DNA from 4 places in the Bacillus paranthracis genome. Region 3 is predicted to be linked to each of the others. Evidence: riboswitches for the same ligand, from Rfam matches in the RefSeq annotation. Region 3 holds a riboswitch; each other region holds the start of a gene.
What was found. A riboswitch is a leader RNA that binds a small molecule or an ion and turns the genes downstream of it on or off. The one in region 3 is predicted to bind S-adenosylmethionine.
Positions count from the first base shown of each region.

Region 1: another riboswitch for S-adenosylmethionine. It lies ahead of NLJ82_RS01095 (ABC transporter permease); the one in region 3 lies ahead of NLJ82_RS12485 (ECF-type riboflavin transporter substrate-binding protein).
Region 2: another riboswitch for S-adenosylmethionine. It lies ahead of NLJ82_RS01045 (MetQ/NlpA family ABC transporter substrate-binding protein); the one in region 3 lies ahead of NLJ82_RS12485 (ECF-type riboflavin transporter substrate-binding protein).
Region 4: another riboswitch for S-adenosylmethionine. It lies ahead of NLJ82_RS24485 (methionine ABC transporter ATP-binding protein); the one in region 3 lies ahead of NLJ82_RS12485 (ECF-type riboflavin transporter substrate-binding protein).

Region 1 covers NZ_CP101135.1:187,547-193,347, reverse strand. Annotated here, with positions in the region: gene NLJ82_RS01100 (ABC transporter permease) at 1-723, opposite strand, end outside; gene NLJ82_RS01095 (ABC transporter permease) at 741-1,658, opposite strand; SAM riboswitch class I at 1,794-1,899, opposite strand; gene NLJ82_RS01090 (DUF3951 domain-containing protein) at 2,071-2,286, shown strand; gene NLJ82_RS01085 (hypothetical protein) at 2,303-2,806, opposite strand; gene NLJ82_RS01080 (hypothetical protein) at 3,081-3,527, shown strand; gene NLJ82_RS01075 (multidrug effflux MFS transporter) at 3,561-4,772, opposite strand; gene NLJ82_RS01070 (DUF3981 domain-containing protein) at 4,939-5,801, opposite strand, start outside.
Region 2 covers NZ_CP101135.1:179,903-185,703, reverse strand. Annotated here, with positions in the region: gene NLJ82_RS01060 (FAD-binding oxidoreductase) at 1-1,061, opposite strand, end outside; gene NLJ82_RS01055 (DUF6612 family protein) at 1,173-1,937, opposite strand; gene NLJ82_RS01050 (NAD(P)-dependent alcohol dehydrogenase) at 2,084-2,992, shown strand; SAM riboswitch class I at 3,074-3,188, shown strand; gene NLJ82_RS01045 (MetQ/NlpA family ABC transporter substrate-binding protein) at 3,275-4,087, shown strand; gene NLJ82_RS01040 (methionine ABC transporter ATP-binding protein) at 4,100-5,140, shown strand; gene NLJ82_RS01035 (methionine ABC transporter permease) at 5,115-5,783, shown strand.
Region 3 covers NZ_CP101135.1:2,443,979-2,449,779, forward strand. Annotated here, with positions in the region: gene NLJ82_RS12470 (peptidoglycan D,D-transpeptidase FtsI family protein) at 1-1,708, shown strand, start outside; partial or broken gene NLJ82_RS12475 (glycosyltransferase) at 2,080-2,340, shown strand; gene NLJ82_RS12480 (aspartate/glutamate racemase family protein) at 2,390-3,070, opposite strand; SAM riboswitch class I at 3,224-3,339, shown strand; gene NLJ82_RS12485 (ECF-type riboflavin transporter substrate-binding protein) at 3,478-4,026, shown strand; gene NLJ82_RS12490 (ABC transporter ATP-binding protein) at 4,037-5,737, shown strand; gene NLJ82_RS12495 (energy-coupling factor transporter transmembrane component T family protein) at 5,730-5,801, shown strand, end outside.
Region 4 covers NZ_CP101135.1:4,704,638-4,710,438, forward strand. Annotated here, with positions in the region: gene metQ (methionine ABC transporter substrate-binding lipoprotein MetQ) at 1-801, opposite strand, end outside; gene NLJ82_RS24480 (methionine ABC transporter permease) at 825-1,490, opposite strand; gene NLJ82_RS24485 (methionine ABC transporter ATP-binding protein) at 1,483-2,508, opposite strand; SAM riboswitch class I at 2,688-2,795, opposite strand; gene NLJ82_RS24490 (hypothetical protein) at 2,921-3,265, opposite strand; gene NLJ82_RS24495 (thioredoxin family protein) at 3,418-3,726, opposite strand; gene NLJ82_RS24500 (toprim domain-containing protein) at 3,730-4,074, opposite strand; gene gcvH (glycine cleavage system protein GcvH) at 4,697-5,080, opposite strand; gene NLJ82_RS24510 (arsenate reductase family protein) at 5,122-5,487, opposite strand.

The DNA of each region.
Region 1 (5,801 bases), 2.3 Mb from region 3:
CGCTGGAATTGTAAATGATAAATTTACGATAATAATACCTGTTAAGTTCGGAATGATATGTCCATATATAATCTTCATATGAGATGTGCCTAATCGTTCCGCTGCAATAACAAATTCTCTTTGCTTTAAAGATAAGACTTGCGCCCTAACGAGACGTGCCATACCAATCCAACCTGTTAATGCAAGGGCGATAATAATTGTAAAAAGTCCTGGTTTCATAATGATTAGCAATAAAATTACAATTAATAAATATGGGATACCGTATAATATTTCAATCCCTCGTACAATCCACTCATCTATTAACGTTCCAAGGCGATTACGCCCTCTCACATATCCACTAAATCCTCCAATTAGTACACCAAGTCCTATATCAAGAACAGCTGCTACTAATCCAACTACTAACGAAATTTTCCCACCAGCCCAAGTACGCGCCCAAATATCTCTACCTAAATCATCTGTTCCAAACCAATGCTCACTACTAGGAGGTAGATTTGTCGCCTCTTTTACTTGTTCACTCGCAGTAAAAGTGGTTAAACTTTCACCGATAAGAGAAAAAATAATAATGAGTAACAATGTCACCGTTCCTAGAACTGCGATTGGATTCGATACAAACTTACGAAACACTTCTTTTTTTCTGCTAATTGCTTGCTGATCTTTATTTCTCGTTAATTCTTTTTTCTCTTCATTTGTCAATAACTGTTTATTAATTTCATAAGCACCCATTTAAATATCCTCCCTCCTTACGTAATAGAACGAATACGCGGATCAACAATACGATGAATAATGTCTGTAATGAAAATACAAAAAATTAATAATGCACTATAGAAAATCGTTGTCCCCATAATGACTGGATAATCTCGGTTAAAAATACTATCTACAAAATATTTTCCGAGACCAGGAATTGCAAAGATTTTTTCAATAATAAAAGTCCCCGTTAACAACCCAGCCATTAACGGCCCAACAAATGTAAGTACCGGAACAATTGCATTTCGAAGAGCATGTCTTATAATAATTTTCTTAATCGGTATACCTTTCGCTCTCGCTAACTTAATATAATCACTCTGCAGTACTTCGATCATATTAGAGCGAACAAACCTTGTAATCACTGCGATTGGTCCTAACGCTAATGCAAAGGATGGCAATACCGTATGTTCAAATGTACCCCAAGAGGCTACTGGTAAGAGCTCGAATTGAATAGCGAATACTTGTATAAATAGTGGTGCTAAAATAAAACTCGGAATAGAAATACCGAGGATGGCAAGTAAACTTACACCATAATCAATTACTTTCCCATGATAGAGAGCAGCAAATGTACCTGCAGCAATTCCGACTAGCAATGAAATAATAAGTGCTTGTAAACCAATAATTGCTGATGGACCAAAGCCAGTTGTTATGATTTCTGATACACCTTGCCCGGTTGATTGAACAGATTCACCAAAATCAAAATGAACTACGCCGTCTAAATAAGCAACATATTGATTCCATAACGGTTCATCAAGGTGATACTTCGCTCTCATATTTTGCACAACTTCCTCCGGAAAGATCTTTGCATCTGATGAAAATGGATCCCCCGGAATAATATGCATAATTAGAAATGTCACCGTCGTAATAACCCATAGTGTGAACACCATAACCGATAATTTTTTAATTACATACACTCCAATACCCCCTAAACACATATATTTACTTAGTTTTATGAACGTGCTTTTTCCATTACTCCCTTTTCCCTTTTTAGAATACAAAAAGCCTTGATCTTAAAAAATAAGATCAAGGCTTAATAAACAAAGGCCCATCACTTATCTTTCAAGACTTGCTTGCTGGAATTAGCACGGTGTTCCTATTACAGAACCCGCTGCTGAGGTGTCATAGGGCCAGTCCCTCTACCTCTCTGGATAAGTAAATTGCTATTTTATTATTTGGTTCAAATTGTATATTTCGAATTATAATTCTGAAAAAATGAAAAGTCAATCAAATTGGGTATATTTAGAAAAATCAGTTTTTAATAGTGTATTTATCTAAATTACAGTTTTTCGCCTATAATAAAAAAACCGATATGAAAGGAGTTATATGATGGATCCCTTACTTCTAGCAACTATAGGATTACCATTAACAATCGTTATACTTGTTATCATTGGATTTTATAAACTTTTCATTAAAAAGAAAAGCATTACCTCTTTTTACACCCCCTTTGATAATATTACCGGGCAAACTATTTCCGAATTTCACGAAGAACAGAAGGTATTAGTATCCGAGGATGAAGACGGCGATGGTAAGAAGAAAAAATAACCTTGCACAGGCAAGGTTATTTTTTCGTTTCTGCTTGAAAACGTTTATAGTATGTCGATGCTGTTGCAAAATTAATTTCTATATCACGAATCAACGATGAATCTTCTTCTTTAGCTAACTTCTGTAATTTTTTCATTGCTTGTTCCGATTCATTCAAGAAACCGACATATACCTCATGTTCTTGCTCTTTCGACTTCGGAACACGAATTTCTTTTCGTATATGATCAATATCTTCTAACATGCTCGTCGTTACCTTTTGCACATCTTCTTTATATGTAGCAGTCGTTATTTCCTTACCGCCCTTTTCTTTTGCCACTTCAAATAACTGCAGTGCGTTATTAATTTCTTTATTCATTTTCAAATCGTATTTTTCATGTACTGCACGGTATTCTTTCATTTCTTCTGTTTGTTCTGTAGATTGCTCTACCTTTTCTTTCGGTTCTTTCGTATCCTTATTTCCATTACATCCTGCTAGAAGGATCATACTTCCCATTACAGCAATACCCAAAACCTTCTTCATCTCTTCTTCTCCTTTTATCTACAGCTACTACTCATTATAGTTTCTTTTATCTCCACTTGTTATTATACCGAGAACATCCTACTTTTTACACTTAAGACGACATCGTAATATATATACCAACATGTTTGTCACAGTATCGTCACTTTATACAAATAACTTTTGCACTGCTTTACTACAGCACCTTACAAAACTGTAAGCACACATAAAGAACAAACCATGCTAGACTTACATATGCATAACGCAAACATATGTAAGTTTTTAAGGAGAATCATCTATGTACAATACAATGCCTTTTATGGGAGAAGATATTCGTGTACTTATTCGCGAAAAATCACTTCATATCGAAAATACAGAGAGCCTTCGCCGCGTATTAAAAAAGAAGCATGCTCCATTTAAGTTAGCCCAATATTTAAAACAACAACATACAAATCAATTTCATACAGTGCTAAATATATCAGATAAATCATTAACAATCGAAATCATCGGTCATGTCTACATTGGAAACTTCGCAGATATCTTAAAAGAAATCCCACGTATACCGAAAATTGCTCCTATTATCGTTAAAAAAGCGTATAAAATTACCGACCATACCGATATTATCGACTGCGGGGAAAAAGAAGTTGATAGTAATCGCTGGGTGTGGGATAAACTTGCTATTTTATATGATACGATCATGAATAATATGTATGAGGTATTTGAAAGAAATGAAAAAAAGAACTGATTCAAATATTCCCTTTGAATCAGTTCTTTTTTGTTAAGCCTCTAAATTTTGTCTTGCTTGCAGTTCAAACTGCTTTTCACTTCTTCTAGCCATAAATAAATAGCATAGTACCGCACCAATTTCACAAAGAGCTATTACAACACCCATCGGTAATGCGGTATTACTTCCACCAATACCTACTAGCGGTGCAACAAGCGCTCCTGAAATGAACTGTAATAAGCCTAATAAAGCTGATGCTGTTCCTGCAGCTTGTTTTTGATTTCTCATCGCTAATGAGAACCCAGTTGTTGAGACAACCCCAACACTTGATACGACAAGGAATAACGAGCATAAAACACCAATTAACCCTATTCCTAATAAGATTGTTAGTAGTAAAGATAAACCACCAACAGCTGCAATAACAATACCAGAGACAAATAATGTCTTCTCATTCACTTTCCCTGCTAAACGACCCGTAACCTGACTCGCAATAATAATACCGATACCGTTGATTGCAAAGAATAAACTAAATTGCTGTGGTGATGCTCCGTATATGTTCTGCAACACAAATGGTGAGCCCGAAATGTATGCAAACATTGCCGCCGTTACTAATCCTTGTGACAATGCATATCCCATAAACAAACGGTCCTTTAACAGTTTTCCGTACGTCGCTAACGTCCCTGACAAACCGCCTGTTTCTCTTTCTTCAGGAGGTAATGTTTCACGTAATACGAAAGTAGCTGATATTAACATAAATACACTTATTGCTCCGAGAACGATAAAGACACCGCGCCACGTTGTAAACTGTAATAATTGTCCCCCAATAATCGGTGCCAAAATAGGTGCTGCTCCGTTTACTAACATAAGCAGTGAGAAGAATTTCGTCATTTCAGAACCTGAATACATGTCACGTACCATTGCACGTGATATAACAATTCCGGCTGATCCTGAAGCTCCTTGTAGGAAGCGTAATAATACTAAAGTCCAAATAGATGGTGCAACAGCACAAAGTAAAGAAGAAGCAACATAAATAATAAGAGCAATAATAAGAGGTTTGCGTCTTCCGTAAATATCACTAATTGAGCCAACAAATAATTGTCCTACTGAAAGCCCAAGCAAACAAGCTGTTAATGTAAGCTGTGCTAGAGATGCACCTGTTTGCAAGTCATCCGTTAATTTCGGTAACGAAGGCAAATACATATCAATAGATAATGGTCCAATCGCCGTAAGTGTTCCTAATACAAGAATCATCCATAACCTGTTCATCTTTACAGGCTTATATATTTCCTGATTAACTTCATTCACTTTTTTCGTTCACCCTTTCCTATACATACTAAATCGTAACAATTATAGTTACAACATAAACATACGTCAAGTATAGCGCATTTTCCTGTTTAATTTTGTAAAAAAAAGCGATAGAATCTCTATCGCTTTACTTGTTCAAATTACTATTTGTAAATTTAGATACGGAAGACATCGCCTCTCCTGTATCTAAATATGTGATTTGAATTGGATCTCCCACTTCTGTAAACATAGCATATGGGAACTTTTTCGCAGGTATCATAAACACTTTTTGTTCGTTCTCCAACAGTACATAAACAATTGTATTTTCACCTGATTTTTCTTTATATACACGTTGTACAACGCCTTCTTTTTGCGCCTCTTTTCCATTTGAAGTCGGTCTAAATGAATCTCCGCTTCCACTCAGCGCATTTTTATAATTCTCAAGCGCTTCTTTTTGCGTCGAACCTGTTGCAAATATTTTCGCATTAGAAGCATAGATAACCGTATGGGCACGCACTAACCCTCCATCATCAATAACAGGTACAATCCAAGAAGGTTTACCGTACACGTTATAAATAACCGGCATCGTTCCATGCCATTTCTCTCTCTTAAAGGAATTATCCACGACTTCCGAAGCAGCCGAACCATCCATAATTCCCTTTACTTCTTTTCCGTTATAGTAATACAACTTACCTGTACGCGCATCGATAAGTGAATAACCTAGTGCAGAATCTACTCCCTCTTTCGGAGAGGTGAAATCAGTAAAGTAATATAACGTTCCATCCTTACCGAAGATTGGTGTAACTCCTTCTTTCGTTCCCCACTCAGTCGGAATCTTCATGTCCGTTTGCGAGAATTTTGTATTCCAAAATCCGTGAATGTACTTACCGAAATACGTATTTAATGTAGATGCGGTCTCGTGATTTAATACGCCATCAACAAATTTAGGTGCCTTTCCTTTATCGTATCTTTTCACTTCACCTGTTTGTGCGTCTACTACTACAACGCCCT
Region 2 (5,801 bases), 2.3 Mb from region 3:
AAAGCATCTATAGGCACAAAATATTCTTGTAACACCTCTGTCCTATTCGGATTTTCATATTCCATAAAGGCACTATCTGACCTCATAACATTATTTCGCGTCTCATACTTTCCATCTGTACGTTCGAAATAACTTCTTTGTATATCCCAAAACGTATTCTTTCCCCAATCACTATAGCGTGATAATCCAAGTAAAAATTTCGGCGCTGCTATAATAGTTTCTTCTTTTAGTTCACTATACTCTTCCCTCATATTTTGATTTTGTGCCAATGTATAATCTGTCACATACATTTCTCTTAAGAATGAATTTGGAGCAACAGAAATACGAGCTAAGTGCATACGAACATTAGCATCTTTTTTCACTTTTTCTTTGAAATAAGACGTGTATTCTTTATAATCTAGCATTTTCGTATGCGTTTCATATAATTCATCATTTGTTAACTTTAAAGTCACATCTAAAATGACACCAAATAACCCATAACCGCCAATGACGTAAGGAAATAAATCCGCATTCTCTTCTCTACTTACATTACGTACAGTGCCATCTGCCATTAGTAATCGAAATGATTCGACTGTATCAATCAATGCCTCATGACGAATATCACGACCATGTACATTTACACTTAATGAACCACCAACCGTAAAAATATTTTGAGATTGCATCACCTGAACAGCAAGACCATATGGATTTATTTTCTTCTGAATATCATTCCACGTGACACCACTTTGAACTGTAATGCGCTTCTTCTCTGGATCAAATTCTAATATTTTATTATACCCTTTCATATCAAGCATCGTACCATGTGGATAATACGTCTGCCCGCCCTGACTATGTTGCATACCAGCAATAGAAATCTTCTCTCCAGAAACATTCGCATCTTGCACTAATTTTATTAACGATTGCTCATCAGTAGCACTTTCAACACGTTTTATTTTTGTCGGAAGCAATTTACCTACATCACTCATAATAGGATGATCGAGTTGTTTTTTATATGTATGTACAGACGTTGCAAGCAACACTGTATATGCTACAATGACCACCGCTATCTTTCCTTTTTTCAAATGACACTCTCCTCTTCTACATCTTTTCCTCTTTATATTGTACCTATTTTCCTATGAAGAAAGAATACAAAAAAGAGGGACCTTATTTTAGGTCCCTCCTTATCAAAACTGTTACTTTGCTGCTGGCAATTGTATTGGGTCAAACTTTTCATACGACGTATATTTTGCGTTCGTAATAATGTGTGCTTTATCCTTGCCATTACTACTCATAATCATGTCTATCTTTGCTGATTCATATTTAAAATCTTTTGTAATGATATATTCTGCATCCACTTCTTCTATCTTCGCATTTTGTGCTTGTAACATTTTCTTCTGCGTTTCATCCATGCTAGTTAACATACTTTCTGTTTCTTGCCCTTTTAATGTAAATTTCAGTTTATATTTATCTCCGCTTTTCTCCAGCTTCATTTTATCTAAAACTACTTCCGGTACTTCTAATTTATCTATAATATCTTGAGTCGCTTTCATTCCACCAGCGTTTAATTGCTCCTCTGGTACGGTTATAACTTCTCCTGTATTAGGGTTTTTTACCTCACCAGCAACTTTACCATCCACAGTATACACTACAACATCTGTACCGGAAATATTCATTTCAGAACGAGAATTCTTTGTCTTTGGCTCTAATTGCATCTTAGCCTTTAATATATCCATCTCTGTTCCCTCAGCTTTTACCCCTACACCATATGTCATCGTTACATGTTCTTCATTTTTAAAAGCTTCATTCGTTTTCTTGAAAACATCTTTCGCCGTTAATTCCTTTTCTTTTTGAACGGATTCTTTTTTCGGCTCATCCGTCTTTGCTGTTTTCTCATTACTACATCCTACCCCTAGACTGATTGCAAGCACTAAACTTGAAATAAAAATAATTTTTTTCATAATTCCGCCCCCCTTTCCCAAAATAATATCATCTCTTTTCCTATGAAATCTATATAAATTTCAATCTATATTCGCTATATAGCGACATGTTTAATGAAGAGTTTAAATATGATGTAAATAACGACAACTCATTTCAGGAGGTCATTATGAAGGCGATCATTTGCACACAGTATGGACCACCTAACGTTCTTCAGCTTCAAAATATAGAGAAACCTATACCTAAAAAGAACGAAGTATTAGTCAAGATTCACGCAACGAGTGTAACGACTGGAGATTGTAGAATACGTGGGTTTAATAGCCCTCTCTTATTTTGGATTCCTATGCGAATCATATTAGGTTTTAGAAAACCGAGAAAGCCTATACTCGGTGTAGAGTTATCCGGCGAAATCGAAGAAATAGGAACAGATGTAACTCAATTTAAAAAAGGAGATCAAATTTTTGCATTAACAGAGCTTAATGTCGGTGGTTATGCAGAATATACATGTGTACATGAAAGTGGATTAGTAGCATTAAAACCTACCAATGTAACGTATGAGGAAGCAGCAGTTATTCCCTTTGGCGCAACTTCGGCACTACACTTCCTAAGAAAGGCCCGTATAAAAAGGGGGCAACAAGTACTAATATATGGCGCATCTGGATCAGTAGGAACAGCTGCCGTACAACTTGCTAAATATTTCGGCGCAACCGTTACAGCTGTTTGTAGTCATTCAAATTTTGAACTCGTGCAATCTTTAGGGGCCGACAAAGTAATCGATTATACGAAAGAAGATTTTACTAAGCAGGGGGAATACTATGATGTTATATTTGATGCAGTTGGAAAATATAAAAAATCCCTTTGTAAACAAGTATTAACACCTAATGGAATATATGTATCTGTTAATGGAATGATGGCAAAGGTAAGTAAAGAAGATATGTTTCTACTAAAAAAACTAACTGAAACAGAAAATTTAAAGCCTGTTATTGATAGAACTTACCGATTAGAAGAAATTGCTGAAGCTCATATATATGTAGAAAAAGGGCATAAAAAGGGGAACGTTTCGATTACCTTAAAATAAAATATATTCAGAAAATAACATTGACAATTCTTTTTGTAAGATTTACTATTAATACCATATTAAAAAAACTACATACACATACTCTTATCAAGAGTGGCGGAGGGACTGGCCCGATGATGCCCGGCAACCGAGCTTATAACGTATAAGCTAAGGTGCTAATTCCTGCAAAACGAGTTCTCGTTTTGGAAGATAAGAGAGGAATCTATTTTGTCTATTCGGCACCTCTCTTATTTTTGAGAGGTGCTTTTTATTTTGGAACGTATATTTAAGGGGGAATTATAGATGAAGAAAGTATTATTAAGCATTGTAAGTGGGGCTGTATTATTATTAAGCGCATGTAGCGGGAGTTCAGATAAAGAAGTAAAAGCGTTAGATGAGAAAAAGATTACTGTCGGTGTAACAGGAGGGCCACATGAACAAATTTTTGAAAAGGTAAAAGAAGTAGCAGCGAAAGACGGTCTCGAAATTGATATAAAAGTATTTAATGATTATGTAGCACCGAACGTATCCCTCGATGAAAAAAGCCTTGATGTAAATAGCTATCAAACAAAATCATATTTAGACGTATTTAAAGCTGAACGTAATATGAAATTAACTGAAGTATTTTCAACAGTAACATTCCCTATGGGCGTATATTCAAAAAGCTTAAAGGATGTAAAAGAATTAAAAGAGGGCGATGCAATTGCTGTACCAAATGATCCAACGAATGAACTTCGAGCTTTAAAACTATTTGAAAAAGCAGGGGTTTTAAAAGTGGATCCAAAAGCGACAGAAAAAGCGACTGCAAAAGATGTAATTGAAAATCCAAAAAATTTAAAGATCGTTGAATTAGAGGCATCTCAATTACCAACACAACTAAGTGAAGTGAAAGCAGCTGCCATTAATACAAACTTTGCATTAGGTGCAAAATTAAGCCCTGCGAAAGATTCTATCTTCCGCGAAGGAAAAGATTCACCATATGTAAACTGGGTCGTTGTTCGTACTGAAAATAAAGATGATGCTGTTGTAAATAAATTAAAGAAAGCTTATCAATCTAAAGAAGTAAAAGAATTTATCGATAAAAAATTTGATGGTTCTGTTTTACCGTCTTGGTAGGAGCTGACAATAATGATTGAATTAAAAAATGTATCCAAAGTATTTACAACAAAAAAGGGGAATGTGGAAGCTCTTAAGTCTACTTCCCTCCAAGTAAAAAAGGGCGAAGTATTTGGAATCATTGGATATAGCGGCGCTGGCAAAAGTACATTAATTCGCTGTGTAAATTTATTAGAAAAACCAACAACAGGAAATATTATTGTAAACGAGCAAGATTTAACAACACTGTCTACAAAAGAACTAGCAAAAGCGAGACAAAAAATCGGGATGATTTTTCAAGGGTTCAATTTACTTAAAACCGTTACCGTCTATGAAAATATCGCACTACCTTTACGCCTTGCTGGCATTCCAAAAGTAGAAATTGAAAAAAGGGTAGAAAAGTATTTACGTATTGTCGATCTCTTTAATCGAAAAGACGCCTATCCAAGTGAACTTTCTGGTGGCCAGAAACAACGTGTAGCCATCGCGCGTGCACTATCACATGAACCGGAAGTGTTATTAAGTGATGAAGCAACGAGCGCTTTAGATCCAGAAACAACTGATTCTATTCTTGACCTATTATTAAAGATTAATGAGGAAATCGGGATTACAATTTTATTAATTACACATGAAATGAATGTCATCCAGCGTATATGCGACCGAGTTGCTGTTATGGAACATGGAGCAGTAGTTGAAAGCGGAACTGTGAAAGATATTTTTACAAACCCACAACATGTAACAACGAAGAAATTTGTAAATAGCGCATTTGCAGCGAAAATTCCAGAAGAGGTACAAAAAGAACTTCAAACTACTGGTGAAATTGTAACTCTTTCTTTTATAGGAAATTCTTCAGGAGAACCAGCATTAGCTGTCGCTACAAAACGATTCCAAGTATATCCGAATATTTTATCCGGTAATATTACTCAATTAAAACATGAAGCATACGGGAAACTTATCATCCATATGCAAGGGGAACAAAATGAAATCAACCGTGCTTTATCATTTTTACAAGAACAGGGAATCATCGTAGAAGGAGGTAGAACAGACCATGGAAAACAAGTCCTTTTTGGATGAATGGGGTAAAGTTATATGGGAGGCGACCATACAAACTTTTCAAATGACATCTATTTCATTACTCATCTCGATCCTTATTGCACTGCCACTTGGTGTCACACTTGTTTTAACGAGACCTGGTGGACAGCGAGAAAACAAAATCATTTATCCAATTCTTAATACAATTATTAATATCATTCGCTCTCTTCCATTTATCATCCTATTATTCTTCATTCTACCTTTTACAAAATTTCTAATGGGAACATCCATTGGTGTACAAGGTGTTATCGTACCGCTTGTCGTCTTCACTGCTCCCTATATCGCAAGATTGATGGAGACCGCATTATTAGAAGTCGATCGTGGTGTGATTGAAGCTTACCAAGCGATGGGCGTTTCTACTATAAAAATTATTTGGCACGTCATGGTGAAAGAAGCTCGTCCCTCCCTTGTACTTGGATTAACAATTGCAACGATTGGCTTAATCGGCGCAACAGCAATGGCTGGTCTTGTAGGCGCTGGTGGGCTAGGGGATTTAGCATATCGATTCGGACATTTACGCTATGAACCTGAAGTAATGTATGCAACTGTCTTTATTTTAATTATCCTCGTTCAAGGATTACAGTCTTTAGGGAATGGTATTGCGCGAAGATTGAAGAAAGATTAAAAAAGAAGGTATCTCACC
Region 3 (5,801 bases):
AAATCCGACACTAACCGAAAAATTAGTATCTAAAAAAGAAATAAATAGGTTCAGAGATAAAGATATTACCGGGAAAAATTTAGATAAAAAAATTGAAGAGTTAAAAAGAAAACGAGTTACGGATAAAAATCTTCAAGATTTAACAGATAAAGATGTAAAAGTGTTAGCTATTAAAAGTAAGATGACTTCTGGTTATCAAATGGCTCCACAAATTATTAAAAAAGACGTTAGTGAAAAGGAATTTACTATAATTAGTGAAGGTTTAGCAAATCTCCCAGGTGTAGACGTGTCGGTTGATTGGGAGAGAGTGTATGTGAATGATGGATTATTCCGATCCGTTCTTGGAAATGTTTCTAATTCTGATGAAGGATTACCAAGTGAACGATTAGATTATTACTTAGTACGTGATTATAGCCGAAATGATAGGGTTGGAAAAAGTTATATCGAGCAGCAATATGAAGATGTACTTCATGGTACAAAAAAAGAAGTAAGAAGCGTTGCAGATAAACAAGGTACTACAATTAGAACGGAAACAATTTCTGAGGGAAAGAGCGGTAAGAACTTAACTTTAACGATAGATATGGAATTACAGAAAAAAGTAGAAGAAAGTATAGAAAAAATATTAAAGGCATATAAAGGATCTGAATCTATGTTGGACCGTGCTTTCGTTGTAATGATGAATCCGAAAAACGGACAAGTATTATCAATGGCTGGGAAAAGACTTGTAGAAAAAGACGGGAAAACAGAAATTGAAGACTATGCATTAGGTACAATGACTAGTTCATATGAGCTGGGATCAACAGTTAAAGGTGCCACAGTTTTAACTGGATTTGAAACGAAAGCTATAACACCAGGTACTTATTTTTATGATGCACCTATGAAGTTTAAAGGTACTAGGGAGAAGAAATCTTGGAAAGAGTTTGGAAACATTGATGATTTAAGAGCGTTACAAGTCTCTTCAAACGTTTATATGTTTCATACAGCATTAAAAATTGCAGGTGTGGATTATGTGAAAAATAGTTCATTAAATATTAAACAGGAATACTTTGATAAAATGAGGTACTATTTCAGACAATTCGGATTAGGTGTTCCAACGGGTATTGATTTACCGAATGAAACAGCTGGACAAATTGGTAAAAAAGATAATCAGCCGGGTTTCTTATTAGATTACTCAATTGGTCAGTATGACACGTATACACCACTTCAGCTCGTACAGTATATTTCAACAATTGCAAACGGTGGATATCGAATGAAGCCACAAATTGTACAAGAGGTAAGAGAGCAAACGTCGCAAAAAGATGAGATTGGTAAAGTGGTGCATGCAGTAGAACCAATTGTTTTAAATAAAATTGATATGAAAGAGGATTATATAAATCAAGTAAAAGAAGGATTTAGAAAGGTATTCCAAGAGGGTGATGGAACAGGAGTAAGGGCGTTCCAAAAAGCATCTTATAAACCAGCAGGTAAAACAGGAACAGCACAGACAGTTTACGGTGGAGAAAGCGATATTGGAAGAAATGAAAAGGGCGAGAGAAGAGAATGTTATAACTTAACGTTAGCAGGGTATGCGCCATATGATAATCCAGAAGTAGCATTCTCTGTAGTTGTGCCGTGGGTTATGAATGATAAATCTGGTATTAACTCTGATATTGGAAAAGAAGTTTTAGATGCTTATTTTGAATTGAAAAATAAGAGAATGACTGGATAAAATTTACAAATAGATAGCTCTCAAGAAGGTTAAAACATATGAAATAATATAGAAACTAGAGTCATTTAATTTAGGGATAGATTCAAAATGGGTGATAGAAAGGTAAAATCATTCTATCAATTGTTCACGTTTTATAAAATAAATCATATATTGATAGCATAGGACAAGCTGAAAAGCTTATTCTAACCTCACAGAACACTCCTTATCACGGTTAGGCATCTACTTATGTAGATGCCTTTTTTAATTAAATAACTGACAATTATTTATCAATCTAAAGTAGCAAGTATATTAGGACTATTAGGGGAAGATTGACGGTAATTATTACAGTATGATTATTAAGAGCGTTGAAATGTAAGGAGTGAGAAAGAAGTGCTAAATATTTTAATGTCCCATTTGTCATCATTCCACACGATAAAGACCAGCCAATGATAGCACAAAGATTAACTGAGCTTGAAGCCGCGCATCGGTTATTGAAAGAGAATGTTAATGTGCAAACGTTAAAAGAAGCGGTAACCGATGTTCTTTCAAATGAAAAGTATAAGCATGGAATACGAAAACTGAAAGATAGTTTTTTAGATTGTGGTGGTTCAAATGAAGCAATTACAGTGATTACATCTCTTTTAAATAAATAGTGTGGGGAATATAAAAGCATAGAGGCTCAACCTTTATGCTTTTATATGATTATCCCGCAAACTGCACAGCAGTATTTGCATGTAAAAAAGCAGTATCAAAAACAGGAACAGTAAGGTCGTTTTGGGAAATGAGCAACGGTATTTCGGTGCAACCTAGTAGTATACCTTCTGCGCCATTTTGAATTAATGATTTTGTAATTTGTAATAGCTTTTCTTTTGATGTTTCTGAAATAATTCCTTTACTTAATTCATTTAAAATAACATGATGAATAAAATTTCTTTCCTCTTCATTTGGGATGATTGTCTCAATGTTATAGTTTGCTAGACGTGATTTATAGAAGTCTTGTTCCATCGTTTGTTTCGTACCCAATAATCCGATACGCTTTATATTCTGTTCTACCATTTCTTTAGCACTTACATCACCTATGTGAAGAAGTGGAATGGATATTGCACTTTCTACTTCTTCAGCAAATAAATGGACCGTATTGGAACACATTAATAAACATTCAGCTCCGGATTTTTCAACCTTCTTTGCAACAGTAACTAATTCGTTTTTCACTTCTTCATATTGATGATTTTGTAATAAAGTCGTTACTTCACCAAAGTCCATGCTATATAAAACAAGCTTTGCATTTTGGTCGTATTGAGAGAGTGTAAGTGTATTAATATGTTTATAATATAATGATGTAGATTCCCAACTTAGTCCGCCAATTAAACCAATTACTTTCATCGTACATTCCTCCCGTAACTATTTTAAATTTATTATTTCATAATTCCGATAAGAATACAATGATTTAAACGTGCCGTTAAATAAAAAATAAAAATAATTAGAAAAGTGTTGAAATTTATACTTCTTAATGCCATAATACGAATTACAAATTAATACTTATCCAGAGAGGTGGAGGGAACGGCCCTATGATACCTCAGCAACCCCTATGTAAATGTATAGGAAGGTGCTAATTCCGCGGAGAACACGATGTGTTTTTTGGAAGATAAGAGGATTCTTAAACGTGAAAGAAAATGACCTCTTATGTAAGAGGTCATTTTTTGTTGTATAGAAAGGGAGTGTCGATGCATAATTCATTTTCAAAATAAATATAGAGTAATAAAAGTTGACTATTAAGAGGGGGAATTGTTATGAACAAATTATCAACAAAATTAGTAGTGGCAATCGGAATTGGAGCAGCATTATACGGGATATTAGGACTTTGGGGATTTTCTATTGCACCAAATACATTTATTAAACCTGCATTAGCTATTTTAACCGTTTTTGGAGCGTTATTTGGTCCAGTGGCAGGACTGTTAATAGGACTTATCGGTCATACCGTAACAGACACAATCGCTGGCTGGGGTATTTGGTGGGGATGGGTTATTAGTTCAGGCATTATTGGCTTTGCAATGGGGTTCATTCAAAAAAGAGTTGGCTTTAGTGTGAAAAACGGGACATATAATAAGGGAGATATTTCTTATTTAGCCATTACTGGCTTAATTGGAATTGTCATTGCTATTATATTTGCTGGGGCATTCGATATTATTGTAATGGGAGAACCGTTTGACAAAATTGTTATACAAGTGTTAGGTGCAACAATTGCTGACGTTATTGTATTTTTAGTTCTTGGATTGCCAATTACAATAGGCCTAGCTAAATCGAATAAGAAACATGCACATTTAAAAATTGAAAAGTAGGGATATTAAAATGCAACCAATTATTTCTTTTGAACAATTCAACTTTCAATATAAGCATGCAGCGCAGCCTACTGTGAAAGACATTACATTTCATATATATCCTGGGGAAAAAGTGCTAATTGCTGGACGAAGTGGTTCAGGGAAATCAACGTTAGCTCATTGTATGAATGGGCTAATCCCATTTTCTTATGAAGGGACTAGTACTGGTAATATTTTAATTGCTGGAAAAGATCCGAGGAAAAAGAGTGTTTTTGAACTGAGTAAACATGTAGGCACAATTTTACAAGATCAAGATGCACAATTTATTGGTCTTACAGTAGAAGAAGATGTAGCCTTTTATTTAGAAAATGAATGTGTAAATCAGGATGAAATGAAAAAGATTGTCTCGGAGTCATTAAAAAAGGTAGGGATGCATACTTTTCATAAACAAAGTCCGCATGAATTATCTGGAGGGCAAAAACAAACTGTTTCTTTAGCGGGTTTGTTAACAACAAATGCTCCTATATTATTGTTCGATGAACCGTTAGCAAATTTAGATCCAGCTAGCAGCTTACATACAATTGAACTTATTAAAAATATACATAAGCAATATAATAAAACAATTGTAATTATTGAACATCGAATAGAAGAAATGTTAAATCTGGATTTAGATAAAATTATTTTAATTGATGAAGGGGAAATTGTTGCGATAGGGACACCAGATGAGATTTTAGCGTCAAATATATTACCCTTAATCGGATTAAGAGAACCTATGTACATAGAAGGATTAAAAAGATTACATTTTGATAGTAATAATGACGTAATATATCCACTTGAAAATCTTCATAAGGAAAGTATTAGTGGCGTAATAAAAGAGTGGATGGAGAAAAAAGCTTTTTGTAAAGATACTCCTACAAAAAAAGAATTATTGAAAGTAGAGAATTTATCATTTTCATATCCTAATAAACAAAAAGTATTAGAGAATGTAAATTTATCCATATATGAAGGAGAAATTGTAGCACTTTTGGGCCATAACGGAGCTGGAAAATCAACATTAGCTCATAGTCTTATAGGAATAAACAAAACAAAAAATGGCAGGATTTTAATTGATGGAGTAAATATTAATTCTTGGTCTATACGTAAACGCGGTGAGATTATATCTTATGTCATGCAAAATCCAAATCACATGATTACACAACCTACTGTTATAGAAGAGGTTTCATTCACATTAAAATTACAAAAGGTTTCAAAGGAAGAAATTAAGTTTAGAGCGGAGGAAGCGTTAAAAATTTGTGGTTTGTATCCATTTCGAAATTGGCCAATTCAGGCGTTAAGTTATGGACAAAAAAAGAGATTAACGATTGCATCTGTACTAACAGCAAATCCAAAACTTATCATATTAGATGAACCGACAGCGGGACAAGATTATTATCATTATAAACAGTTTATGTCGTTTATTAGAAAATTAGCTAAAAAGGGAATATCATTTATTTTTATCACACACGATATGAATCTCGCATTGGAATATGCAGACAGGGCGATAGTTTTACACGAAGGGAGGATTATTGCGAATCATACCGCATCCATTGTATTAGGACATCCAGAAACGTTACAAAGAGCGAACTTAAAGGAGAGCTCTTTATTCAAACTCGTTAAATTTAGTGGTATTGCAAATCCTGAAAAATTTATGGAACTTTATTTTAATGATATTAGGAGGGAGGAAGGTGTATAATACATATTTTCATCGCATGAACGGAGCAGTGAAATTGTTGTTATTTATTTTTTGTATGACGCTT
Region 4 (5,801 bases), 2.3 Mb from region 3:
AGGAACAACTGCCCCTTTATATTCTTTATTAATGAAGTCTTCGATTTCTTTAGAATGTAATACTTCTACAAGAGCTTTAATCTCTTTCTTATCTTTATCGCCTTTACGAACAGCTACTACGTTTGCGTATGGTGAATCATTACTTTCAATTGCAATTGCATCTTTTTCTGGGTTTAACTTCGCATCAATTGCATAGTTTGAGTTAATTAGAACAGCGTCGCCTTCTTTATTGTTATACACTTGTGGTAATAAACCAGGCTCAATATCCGTTTTGAATTTTAAGTTTTTCGGATTATCCGCGATATCTTTTGGAGTTGCTTTAACTGGATCTACCCCATCTTTAATTTTTAAAATGCCTTCTTTTTGTAAAATTGCTAAACCACGTCCATGATCAGCAACTGAATTACTCATAATAATTGTTGCTCCGTTTGGAAGCTCTTTTAAGCTTTTATATTTTTGAGAGTATACACCAATTGGCTCTAAATGAATTTTTCCTGCTACTTCAAAATCATATTTTTTATCTTTAATTTCTTTTTCTAAATACGGAATGTGTTGGAAATAGTTTGCGTCTAAATCCTTATCTGCTAACGATTTATTTGGCAACACGTAATCTTGGAATTTTTTCACTTCTAATTCAATTCCTTTTTTCTCAAGTAACGGTTTTGCCTTTTCTAAAATTTCAGCGTGCGGTACGTTAGAAGCACCAACAACAAGTTTCTTTTCATCTTTATCTTTGCCGCCACAAGCAGCTAACCCAAAAATAGAAGTTGAAATAAGTGCTGTAAGTAATAACTTTTTCATTTGAAACATCCTCCCGTTTTTTATTATCGTTTATCTATTCGAGTCGTTACACGATCACCAATCCATTGAATGAAAAATACAACTAGTAATACACAAATTGTCGCAACGATTGTTACGTCGTTATTTCCTCGTTGGAATCCTTCTAAATAAGCAAGTGTTCCAAGGCCACCAGCACCAACAACTCCCGCCATTGCTGTATAGCCTACTAAAGCAATTGTCGTAACCGTAATACCAGATACTAATGCTGGTAACGATTCTGGAATTAACACCTTCAAAATAATTGTGCTTGTTTTTGCTCCCATCGCTTTTGAAGCTTCAATTACACCTTTATCAATTTCACGAAGGGCGATTTCAACCATTCTCGCGTAAAACGGTGCCGCTCCAATAATTAAAGCTGGAAGTGCTGCACTCGCTCCAAGAATTGTTCCAAGCAGAATCTTTGTGAATGGGATTAATAAAATGATTAAAATAATGAACGGTATCGAGCGGAAAATGTTTACGAACGCTCCAATCGCCGTGTTAACCGCTTTGTTTTCCCATAAATTATCTTTCGCTGTCATAAAGAGTAACAATCCTAAAATGAGTCCTAAAACAAATGTGGCAAGAGCTGCGATTGCCGTCATATATAACGTTTCACCCGTTGCTTCTAACATTTGATTCCAATCAACATTTGTGAGTAATTTATCCATGTGCAATCACCTCCAGCTCTACTTGATCTTGATGTATTCCCTCTATTGCTTGCTGAATCGCTGTTTCCTCACCATTTAAATGAACAACTAAACTACCGTAAGAGCCGTTATTCGTTTGTGCAATATTTCCTTGCAAAATGCTAACTTCTATATCACTGCGCTGCATTAACCTTTGAAGTACTGGTCTTTCTACCGCTTCACCGATAAACTGCAAACGAATTACTTTTCCATCTGGATATTTTTCAATTAAACTTTCAATCGTTTCATTTGTATCTTCAGAATCCGTTAACTGCTGTACAAATCGTTTCGTAATGTCTTGCTGTGGATTACGGAATACATCAAGTACTGGACCTGTTTCTACAATCTTCCCTTTCTCCATTACCGCAACACGATTACAAATCTTTCGAATTACGTGCATCTCATGTGTAATAAGTACAATTGTTAAGCCGAGACGCTTATTAATATCTAATAGTAAATCTAAAATTTGATCTGTCGTTTCTGGATCAAGAGCTGACGTCGCTTCATCACATAAAAGTACTTGTGGGTTGTTAGCTAATGCTCTTGCAATCCCAACGCGTTGCTTTTGCCCTCCGCTCAGCTGAGATGGATACGCGTCTCCTCTTCCTTCTAATCCAACAAGATGAATTAGCTCATCAACGCGTTTTCTTCTCTTCGCCTTATCAACACCTGCAATTTCAAGTGGGAACTCGATATTTTCACGTACAGTTCGTGACCAAAGTAAGTTGAAGTGCTGAAAAATCATTCCGATTTCTTGCCTTGCCTTACGAAGTTCGCTTCCTGTAATTGCTGAAATGACACGATTTGCAATTGTAATTTGGCCAGAAGTTGGTTTCTCCAACTGATTGAACAATCTAATTAAAGAACTTTTTCCAGCGCCACTATATCCGATAACACCAAATATTTCACCTTTATCTATTTTTAAATTGGCATTATCTACAGCAGTGACATCACCGCTTTTTGCTTTATATATTTTCTTTACATTCTCTAATAGAATCATGGTGTATCACCCCTTTTTTGTTTAGGTCGACTCCGCAATTTTTTATTTTTGATGCGTGTAGTCCACCGTTCTCATTACTTTTATTATTTGAATGTCCTCCACATTCAAACAACAAAAAAACCTTTCCGCTTTAGAGAAGCAGAAAGGTTTATATGCGTATATAACAACATTATCCCTCTCTCTCATCTCTCAAAGCATTTGCTTTGCAGGAATTGGCACCATTTCAACATAAGTTGACGGTTGCCGGGCTTCACAGGGCACAGTCCCTCCACCTCTCTTGATAAGAGAAATCAGATTACATTTTCGTCTGATTTGTAATTTATGAAATTGTCTATATTTTATGAATTGAATTGTATCAATATCCACACACCATGTCAACAGAAATTTTTGTAAAAAACGAAACTTCAGAATTTTAAGCGCCCACTGACATCGGTTTACATATATGAAACATCGATTCAATTAATAACATCGTTCGATACGTTCCCGAATATTGTATACGTCCATCGTTCATTAACGTTTGCAATCGTACATTGCCATTCACCAATTGTTTTACATCTTCTTCATCTACACAAACGATTTGCTCCGTTCCTCTTTCTTCTTTCAACAGTTCTATATAATCTCTTGAAATTTGTAACGAACAACTTTCATCTCCAAAGCGGAAATTAACAGTTTTTTCTCCTTGTCTTAAAAGCGGCTCTAAATGATATTGACCATTAGCGTAATTTACAAATGATTGAAGCAAAGAATATAATTCCACTCTAAATCACATCCTTCATATCACTTTCTATTACATACCATTCCCTCTCACTAAAGAGCAATCCTGTTACTTTCGCTCGACAAATACTGTAACCACCCTGCATCTCGACATATTTCCCAAGAAATATGTCGAGGCGGCAAAAACTTTGCCGCCTACTTTAATTCCGTATATAAATATTCAACCGAATGAAATGCATATATCTTCTTCATGAGTGTCCCATTTTCAAAAACAAGTAAACAAGGTACACTTTCAATTCCATACTCTTTCGCGAAATGCGGAGCATAATTTAAATCTAACATTCCAATTTTGAGGTCTTCAATTGTCATCTCAACGACTGTTAACATCTTTTTTGCTAATTGACATGTTCCACACATTGGAGTATATACATATAACACTGTTTTTTCTTCATTCTCTATTAAGGCTGTAGCTTCGGCTCCTGTCCAGTCAATCACTTCTATCATTCCTTACCGTAAATATTCTGTATAAACGTCAATGTCAGCTCCCCATAATACATTTGCTAAGTGTGAAGATGGCGCTGTTGCCACTTCCCGGTACGAGCGATCAATATAAATATGCTCTGCTTGCGGAAATTCTTTTCGAAACTGTTTCCTTAACTTTTCTCCAGCATCATCAGCATCCACTAGCACATACACTTCCTTATCAAAAAACTGATCAACGAGCTCATCCATTTTCGACAAACCAATTGTACCATTTGTACAAACAATTTCCACCGGTTCACGAATAATAGATTCAATCTTTCTTCTATCTGATGTACCTTCTACAATAATGACTTTTTCTACATAAATCATATGTCATCACCCGATCACCATATACTATACAACCTTTAACTTAGTATATAGTATATTCGTTATTTTCATGTTGTTTCCTGTTTATTTTTGCAAAAGAAAAGCGGAACCGACTGCTTAGCCCTGTTGGCTAAGGTTCTTTCGCACAGAAGACGCTTTTTGTCTTCTCGTGCGGAAGGTTCTTAGACATGAAGGGCTAGGAGGTGGAGCTAGACAATGAAAAGCGCAAGCGGCTCGTTCAGAACAGGAGGACACCCGAACTCCTGAACTAGAGGCGCCTTTTGCCTCAAGTGAAGGAGTGAAATGACCGACTGTTCTAGCCGCTGGAGCTGGATCATAATAAAAAGCGCAAGCGGCTCGTTCAGATTGTGAGGGGGATGGAGCTTCTGACGTAAAGGCGCTTTTTGCCTTGCAGGAAGAAGTGAAGCCACCGAACAATCTAGCTGCTGGAGCTGGATCATAATGAAAAGCGCAAGCGGCTCGTTCAGATTACAAAGCCCCATGAAACCTTATCGAAAAACATTCATTCCTATAATAGCTTATTCATTTGCGCTCGTTTTTAAATGCATTATGTAACACAAAATAAAAAAGGACAGCACAAAGGCTGTCCTTCAGTCGACTATAATTAGTCTTGGTTTGTCATTTCTGCATATTTTTCAGCAGTTAATAACTTCTCAACTTGGCTTGCATCAGAAAGTTCAACTTTAACCATCCATGCACCCTCGTATGGAGATTCGTTAACAAGTTCTGGTTGGTCACTTAATTCTTCGTTTACTGCTACAACTTTACCGCTTACAGGTGCGTATAATTCAGAAACTGTTTTAACAGATTCTACGCTTCCGAATGGCTCGTCAGCTTCGATTGTTGCACCTACTTCTGGAAGTTCAACGAATACGATATCGCCTAGCTCACTTTGTGCAAAGTGAGTAATACCGATAACAACTTCATTACCTTCAGTTTTTACCCATTCGTGTTCTTCAGAGTAACGTAAATTATTTGGAATGCTCATGACTGTACCTCCAGTGAATGTATTAATTATGTAAAAATACCTTATTGGTACTTTTTCCACACACTTTCAAACTGCTCTTCGTTAAAACCAAGTGTTACCTTCGTTCCATCTGTTACAATTGGACGTTTAATCAACATGCCATCAGATGCTAAAAGCTCGTACATTTCGTCTTCACTTGCATCTTTTAACTTATCTTTCAGACCAAGTTCACGGTAACGCATTCCACTTGTATTAAAGAATTTTTTTAATGGTAATTCACTTTTTTCATGTAAATTACGTAAATCTTCTTTTGATGGTGGATTTTCAACAATATGAATCATCTCATATGCTACATCGTTTGCCTCAAACCATTTCTTTGCTTTTTGACATGTGCCACACTTTGGATATGAATAAAATGTTACTGTCATAAATTCACCTACTTTTTTACTAACCTTTACCTTTATCATATAGAAAACGTTTTATTATTTCAAACGATTATTCGCTAAACTTTTACTTATTTCGTGATAATTTTTAATAATCCTGCAAATTTTTCTTATTTTTCCGCCATTTGTTAAGAAAAAATAAATATATAAATTTTTTAGATCCTTTCCCAATTCCTCGCCGAACATATATCTTAAACAAACGTTTGATTAAATTCCTATTTTCCCTTGTTTACCCTTGAGCTACATCAGTCTCTTCCTACCGAACATACATCTTAAACAAACGTTTGATTAAATTCTTA